DNA from 2 places in the Pantoea sp. X-Soil-TKNS-1207 genome. Region 1 is predicted to be linked to the other one. Evidence: riboswitches for the same ligand, from Rfam matches in the RefSeq annotation. Region 1 holds a riboswitch; the other holds the start of a gene.
The links. A riboswitch is a leader RNA that binds a small molecule or an ion and turns the genes downstream of it on or off. The one in region 1 is predicted to bind thiamine pyrophosphate.

Region 1 (4,085 bases):
CGCGCCGTAGAATTGATAGCTGGTGCGCAGCGGTTGGCCTGCCAGCGGCAACTGCCACGAGGCTTTGGCGAAGTACTGGTCCATATAATTCGCCGCCTGGCCATACGCGCCTTCCAGCACCAGATGGTTCTTAAAGTCGTATTTCGCACCGAACGATTGCAGCCATGGGATATCGGTCACGCCATCGGCTTTGCGGAAGTTGTACATATGCTGATACCAGGGCGCTTTGTACTGATCCGTCCACATCCATGAGAAGGAGAGGGCGCCGGCATCGTTAAAATCAAAGGCGGCACCGGTTTCCACGCCACGATAGGTGCCCGGCAGGAAGCCCCAGTGCGATGCCAGTAGCGTCTGGCCGGTCGGTTGCAGATAACCTGCGCGCAACCAGTAGTCCTGCCATTGGGTTTTTAGTGCGGCTTTATACAGGCTGGCGCCATTTTTATCGCCAGTCCACTGCTCATCCCAGCGGGTGCGTGCATTGCTGAAGCCAATTTCGTTCGGTGCCGCCGGGCCACCGTTGGTCAGCTCCAGGGCTCCATAAGCGGCGAGATCGAGACCGATGAAATTCGCCAGATAGCCAGACGAAAAATCGAGGCTGGCATTGGCAGAGGCGTGGTGCAGGTTGGCGTCGTACTGGCCGTACTTACCTTCCTGCGGGTCCATCTCTTTGCGATCGCGCTGGCGTTGCCAGTAATAGAGTGCGCCGTTAAGCGAGGAGTCATCAATGAAACCTTGTGCCAGAGCTGGCGTAGCGGGGATGAAGGTTGTGGCGAAGAGGGTGGTGGCAATGGCCGCAGAGAGCGGCGTGCGAATAATCCTGCGCATGGTGAATCCTCCGTGATAATTCCCTTAGTGACGATTATTTTCCGTAACTGTTACTTAATGTAACCAGTGGCGTGATGCTATTTTTCGCGGCGCGAATTATCAATGACGTTTATTACAATTTATGACACGACACGCAAAATAAGGATTTTAATCTTTCTTCATCATATAGTTACGTGAATGTTGAGTTTGTAACCAGTTTGTGGGAAGGCATAGGTTTACGCGTATCATTCAGACAAAGGTGGCGGTGATCAGGCCAGCACAGAAGAGTCAAAATGCTCGATTACTATACTTAAGTTCAATGACTGCACCTTGATCTGGGTGCGTATATTGTCTAGGATTTTTGCCTGGAGCCAGCGCGATGCTGGCTCCAGGTCTGAAGGGGGGGACGTAATGCAGGAACAAACCGCTAACTTCCTTTGCTAAAGCGAGCAGGTAAGTTGGCGATCGTCATGTTTTCAACATTAACCTCAGGAGCTGCAAAATGGCTGATGATTTAAAGAGAAGACAACCGGAAGACACGCGCTTTATTAGTCTTAGTGAAACCTGGGAGGTCGAATACTGGACTAAGACCCTGGAAGTAACCGCATCAGAACTTCGCACCGCAGTGGCAAACGTAGGGAATGGCACGGAAAAAGTTAAGCAATATCTGCGCAAATGACTTTCAGGTAAGACACACCTAACTAACCCCGTTTTACGGGGTTTTTTTATTGCCTGGCTGGCGCGACTTCCCGTATGCTGGCGGGATGTAATGAACGTTACTCACGACTCGGGGTGCCGCTTTCCGCAAGGAAAAGGCTGAGATACACCCGTTGACCTGAACTGGATAATGCCAGCGTAGGGAAGTCAGATGCCTGACCGCATTCGCCTTCTTGATCGCCGGTTGGGAGCCTTATGAAACAGCCTGACCTTCTTCCCCCCGCGCAGCTCGCGCACTCTCTGCAACGACTCCGTCAGGACGCACCGCTGGTCCACTGCATGACCAATGACGTCGTGCAAACCTTTACCGCCAATGTGCTGCTGGCGCTGCGCGCCTCACCGGCGATGGTCATCGACGCTGACGAAGCCGCGCAGTTCAGTGGCTTTGCCGATGCTCTTTTGATCAACGTAGGGACGCTGACCCGCGATCGCCGGGACGCGATGCAGGCTGCCGTGCTGGCCGCCAATAACGCCGCTACGCCCTGGACGCTCGATCCGGTGGCGGTGGGCGCACTCACGCTGCGCACCGAATTCTGTCAGCATCTGCTGAGTCAGCAACCCGCAGCCATTCGCGGCAACGCCTCGGAAATTCTTGCGCTGGCGAACCAGGCCGCGGGCGGGCGCGGCGTCGACAGCCTGCATCAGGCGGATGCGGCGCTCAGCGCGGCGCAGCAGCTGGCGCGTGACTATCACAGCATCGTGGCGGTGACCGGCGAGGTGGATTACGTCACCGACGGCTCGCGCACCTTCGCGATCCCCGGAGGCAGCCCGCTGATGACACGGGTTGTGGGTACCGGCTGTGCGCTGTCTGCGGTGGTAGCGGCGTTTACCAGCCTGCCGGGCGACCGCCTGCAACATGTGGCCGCTGCCTGCCGCGTGATGTCGCTGGCGGGTGAACGCGCCGCGCAGCAGGCGCAGGGGCCGGGCAGCTTTGTCGCCGCTTTCCTTGATGGGCTTTGGACACTGGAGGAGGCGCTATGAAACGTATCAACGCACTCACCATTGCCGGTACCGACCCCAGCGGCGGCGCGGGTATTCAGGCCGACCTCAAAACGTTTTCAGCGCTCAGCGCCTACGGCACCAGCGTGATCACCGCGCTGGTGGCGCAGAATACCTGCGGCGTGCAGTCGGTCTATCGCATCGAACCGGATTTTGTTGGCGCGCAACTGGATTCGGTGCTGGACGATGTGCGCATCGACAGTGCCAAAATCGGGATGCTGGCGGAAACCGCCGTGGTGGAGGTGGTGGCCGATAAGCTGAAGCGTGCCAGCCTGCCGTTCGTGGTGCTGGACACGGTGATGCTCGCCAAAAGCGGCGATCCGCTGCTGTCGCCGGATGCGGTCGCCAGCATTCGTGAGTTGCTGTTGCCCCAGGTTTCACTGATCACGCCGAATCTGCCGGAGGCTGCCGCGTTGTTAGGCCGCAGCATGGCGCAGGATGAGAAAACCATGTTGATGCAGGGCGATGCGCTGCTGGACCTCGGCTGTGAAGCGGTACTAATGAAGGGAGGACATCTGAGTGATGCGGAAAGCCCGGACTGGCTGATCACCCGCAGCGGACGTCAGCGTTTTACCGCGGCGCGCGTAAACACCCGTCATACCCACGGCACCGGTTGTACGCTCTCGGCGGCGCTGGCCGCGCTGCGTCCGCGCCACGAGGACTGGGCAGCAACGGTGGCGGAGGCCAAAGCCTGGCTGCAACAGGCGTTGCTGCACGCCGATTCTCTTGAGGTAGGGAAAGGCATCGGCCCGGTGCACCATTTTCATCGCTGGTGGTAGGACGCCGCGGATTGCCAATTTTTTCCTGCGAATCCGTCTGAAAAATGGAGTCAGCAATTTGCCAGCCTGGCGGGTTTCGGTCCAGGCTGTTGGGGGTGAGTCGACAGGTGTCGGCTCCAATCCAGCCATTAATCAGGAGTTAACATGACGGACATCGTTCAGTTATTGGGCAAAGAGGCGGACAGCCTTCTTCAACATCGCTGCATGACCATTCCAGCGGAAAGCCTTTATTTACCGGGCGCGGATTATGTTGATCGCGTAATGACCGACAACAATCGTTCTCCTGTGGTTTTACGTAATATGCAAACCCTCTACAACACCGGCCGGCTGGCAGGGACCGGTTATTTGTCGATTCTGCCGGTCGATCAGGGCGTGGAGCACTCAGCGGGCGCTTCCTTTGCGGCCAACCCACACTACTTCGATCCGAAAAACATTGTTGAGCTGGCGATTGAAGCGGGCTGCAACTGCGTGGCCTCAACCTACGGCGTACTGGCTTCGGTGGCGCGCCGCTACGCACACAAAATTCCGTTTATGGTGAAACTGAACCATAACGAGACGCTGAGCTATCCCACGCAGTACGACCAGACGCTCTACGCCAGCGTTGAACAGGCGTTCAATATGGGCGCGATTGCGGTCGGTGCCACCATCTATTTCGGTTCAGAGCAGTCACGTCGCCAGATTGAGGAGATCTCCGCCGCGTTTGAACGCGCCCATGAGCTGGGTATGGTGACGGTGCTGTGGGCCTACCTGCGCAACAATGACTTTAAGAAAGACGGGGTGGATTAC
Region 2 (4,085 bases), on a different replicon from region 1:
ACAACAGCGACGCAGGCGCTACCGGTTTGCCGGTCTTCAGCGACGTCAGCGCCGCATCCGCCAGCAGCAACGCCTGCAATCCATCATTCCCGCCGGGATACTCGCCTTCCCCTTTCGCCAGCGCTTCCACAAATGTCGCCAGTTCATTGCGATAGGCTTCGGCGTAGCGTTGCAGGAAGAAATGCTGCGGCTTCTGCGCCACGACGCCGGACGCCACCGATTTCACCAGCTGACTCTCCAGCTGATTGGTCACCGCCAGCATCCCTTCGCTGCCGTGGACCTCAATGCGCTGATCGTAGCCGTAACTGGCTCGGCGGCTATTGGTGATCACCGCCATTTTGCCGCTGGCGCAGGTCAGGGTGACCACTGCGGTATCGACATCGCCCAGCGCTTTGATCTGGGGATCGACCAGCGCCGAGGCTGAGGCGTACACCGTCACCGGTTCTTCATCCAGCAGCCAGCGCGCCATATCGAAATCGTGAATGGTCATATCACGGAACAGCCCGCCGGAGACTTTGACATACTCAGCCGGGGGCGCACCCGGATCGCGCGAGCTGATGGTGACCAGTTCGGTGCTGCCAATCTCCCCGGCCCGCAGGCAGGCCTGCAAATGCGCCATGCTCGGATCAAAGCGGCGGTTAAACCCAATCATCAGCGGCACCCCGGCGGCGCGCACCGTGGCGAGGCAACGCTGCACGCGTTCCAGGCTGAGATCGACCGGCTTTTCACAGAAGATGGCTTTCTTCGCCTGTGCGGCGGCTTCAATCAAATCGGCATGGGTATTGGTGGCGCTGCAAATCGCCACCAGGTCGATGCTACTATCCGCGAGGATGGTGTCGAGATCGGCGACGGCGGCACCGTATTTCTCTGCCAGCGCGCTGGCGGCGGAGGCATTCACATCCATCACATACGTCAGACGGCACTGCGGATGTGCGGCGATATTGCCTGCGTGGATCTGACCAATACGACCGGCACCTAATAAAGCGACATTCAGCATGGGGGAGTTCCTCTGAGGGTAATAAGGCAGTGGCGCTATTAATCGATTCTGGCGGGCTTTAAGTCAAAACAAAGCCCCTGCGACAGTGCAAATTAATGAGGTTGATCACAGGGTTTTTCGCGCTGCAAGCGATCAGAACTGCGCTGCTGGGGTCGCACCGTTTTTCCTATTTCGCCTGATTATGATGCCCTGCGCTTGACGAAGCCTGGCTGCTGCAATACAAATAGACGCGTCGGGGGAGTCTCGCCCAAGAGACTGAGAGGCTAATAGCGCACTGCGCGGCTTAGCGACCCTTTGAACCTGACCCAGTTGATACTGGCGTAGGAAGACTGACAGTCGGCTTTTTTGGCTGTCTGGCGCAGGGACGTTTTTCCGTCGCGCGCGTCATTTCCCTTCTCCTGTATCCGGGTCTCAGTGCGAAAAACTGAGAGGCCGATGTGAATTTCCCCATTTCTATTCCGGAACACCCGCTATGAGCCGCTGGACGGTACTCGGCGGCGGTGTCGCGGGTCTGTGCGTGGCCACGTTACTGGCGGAACGCGGTGAACAAGCTGAGCTGATTGTTGATGAGTCGCGCCCGCCCGCTTCGTGGTTTGCGGGCGGGATGCTTGCGCCCTGGTGCGAGGCGGAAAGTGCGCCCCCGGCGGTGATCGAGCTTGGACAGCACTCCGCCGCCTGGTGGCAGCAGCGCGTGAGCAGCGTCGAACATCAGGGCACGCTGGTGGTGGCGCCCCCGCGCGACGGCCAGGAGCTGAACCGCTTTGCGCGTATGACCGAACAACATCAATGGATCGATCCCGCTGAACTGGAACCGGCGCTGGCCGGACGCTTTGCCCGCGGCCTGTACTTTGCACGCGAAGCCCATCTCGATCCGCGCCTGGCGCTGGGCGAAATGCGCGAGAAATTGCAGCAGCGCGGCGTCGCGATCCACAGCGGGAAAGCCAGCGGTCGGGTGATTGATTGTCGCGGCATCCACGCCGCGCCTGCGTTGCCGCGTCTGCGTGCGGTGCGCGGTGAAATGCTGATCCTGCAAAGCAATGACGTGCAGTTCTCCCGGCCGATTCGTCTGCTGCACCCGCGTTTTCCCTGCTATCTGGTGCCGCGTCGCGGCGGCCATTTTATGCTCGGCGCCACCATGGTGGAGAGCCATGACGCCAGCCCGATCAGCGCGCGCGCCATGATGGAGCTGCTGAGCGCCGCTTATGCCATCCATCCGGCGCTGGCTGAAGCGCGCATCATCGAAAGCGCCAGCGGTTTACGCCCGGCTTATCCGGCCAATCTGCCGGAAATCCACTATCAGGACGGCACCTTTTATCTGAATGGCATGTATCGCCACGGTTTCCTGTTGGCTCCGCTGATGGCGGAACAGCTGATGCAGCGCCTGTCCGAGGAACATCTTCATGAATATTCAGCTTAACGGCCGTCTGGTCTCGACTGAGGCCCGCACCCTGAGCGAACTGCTGCGCGAGCAGCAGATTGACGCCGCCTGCGTGGCGACGGCATTGAACGGCATGTTCGTGCCAAAAGCGCAGTACGACAGCCAGCCGCTCGAAGAGGGTTGCCAGCTGGAAGTGTTATCACCGATGCAGGGAGGCTAAACGATGTTTTACGGCTTTGAACCCCAATCACGTTTCTTACTTGGCACGGCGGGCTATCCGTCGCCGGCGATTTTGCAGCAGGCGATTGCTGCCTCGGGCAGTGAGATCATCACCGTCAGCCTGCGGCGCGAAGGGGCCGCCGGTGCGGCGTTTCGTGAGCTGCTGAGCCAGCTGGATCTGCGCGTGCTGCCAAATACCGCAGGCTGCCACACGGTGCAGGAAGCGGTCACCACCGCCTACATGGCGCGCGAACTGTTTAACACGCCGTGGATCAAGCTGGAGGTGATCGGCCATGCCGATACGCTGCAACCCGATCCCTTCGCGCTGGTGGAAGCGGCGCGCATCCTGTGTGCCGATGGCTTCCAGGTATTTCCCTACACCACGGAAGATCTGATCGTCGGTGAAAAATTGCTGGAAGCGGGCTGCGAAGTGCTGATGCCGTGGGGCGCGCCTATTGGTTCCGGCCAGGGGCTGCGCAATATCGATGGTCTGCGGGCGATGCGTGCCTGGTTTAGCGACATCCCACTGATTATTGATGCCGGGATTGGCGCACCCTCGCAGGCAGCGCAGGCGATGGAGCTGGGTTTCGACGCCATCCTGCTGAATACCGCAGTGGCGAAAGCGGGCGATCCGGTGCGCATGGCCGGGGCGTTCCGCCAGGCGATCGACGCCGGAAAAGCCGCGCGCGACGGTGGCTTAATGGAAAAACGCGATATGGCGGTGGCATCAACGCCAATCTTTGGCCTGGCGAATTTTTCCTGAGGAGAACAACCATGGATCGCTATCAACGTCAGACGATGTTGCCGGAGATAGGGGAGCTGGGCCAGCAGCGCCTGGCGCAGGCGCGGGTGCTGGTCGTCGGTGCGGGCGGGCTTGGCTCCACGCTGCTGCCGCTGCTGGTGGGGGCGGGCGTCGGCTTTCTCCGCCTTTACGACGACGATGAAGTGGCGCTGCATAATCTGCATCGCCAGACGCTGTTTGACATGCAGGATGTGGCGCAGTCGAAAGTCGCCAGCGCGCAGCGCGCGTTGCAGCGGCGTAACCCGCAGGTCGCCATTGAAGCGCGGCACCAGCCGCTTACCGCCAGCAATGTGCAGCAGGCACTGCACGGCATCGATTTGGTGATCGATGCGGCGGATAACTTTGCTGTGACTTATCAATTGTCGGACGCCTGCCACCCGGCGGGGATACCGCTGATTAGCGCCTCGGTGCTGGGGCGTCAGGGATATGTTGGCGGGTTCTGCGGTCCGGCGCCAAGCTATCGCGCGGTGTTTCCGCGTTTGCCCGGCTCGGCAGCCAACTGCAACACCGCCGGGGTGATGGGACCGGCGGTGGCGGTGCTTGGGGCGATGCAGGCGCAGATGGCGCTGAGCGTATTGATCGGCCTCGACCCTTCGCCGCTCGGCTGCCTGGTGAACTGCGACTTCGTCCACTGGCATTTCCGCCAGTTCCGCTTTGATGGCGCGGGCGAGCCGGATCAGCCTTATGTC

Region 2: it holds a riboswitch for thiamine pyrophosphate, as region 1 does, so the genes downstream of both, AC6I8V_RS22960 (FAD-dependent oxidoreductase) here and thiM (hydroxyethylthiazole kinase) in region 1, are expected to answer to the same signal.

The regions. Positions count from the first base shown of each region.
Region 1 covers NZ_AP035958.1:2,873,530-2,877,614, reverse strand. The annotation lists gene chiP (chitoporin ChiP) at 1-825, opposite strand, end outside; gene AC6I8V_RS13455 (DUF3606 domain-containing protein) at 1,307-1,483, shown strand; TPP riboswitch at 1,583-1,683, shown strand; gene thiM (hydroxyethylthiazole kinase) at 1,717-2,502, shown strand; gene thiD (bifunctional hydroxymethylpyrimidine kinase/phosphomethylpyrimidine kinase) at 2,499-3,299, shown strand; gene fbaB (class I fructose-bisphosphate aldolase) at 3,444-4,085, shown strand, end outside.
Region 2 covers NZ_AP035959.1:610,938-615,022, reverse strand. The annotation lists gene iolG (inositol 2-dehydrogenase) at 1-997, opposite strand, end outside; TPP riboswitch at 1,222-1,341, shown strand; gene AC6I8V_RS22960 (FAD-dependent oxidoreductase) at 1,470-2,414, shown strand; gene thiS (sulfur carrier protein ThiS) at 2,398-2,595, shown strand; gene AC6I8V_RS22950 (thiazole synthase) at 2,599-3,357, shown strand; gene AC6I8V_RS22945 (HesA/MoeB/ThiF family protein) at 3,369-4,085, shown strand, end outside.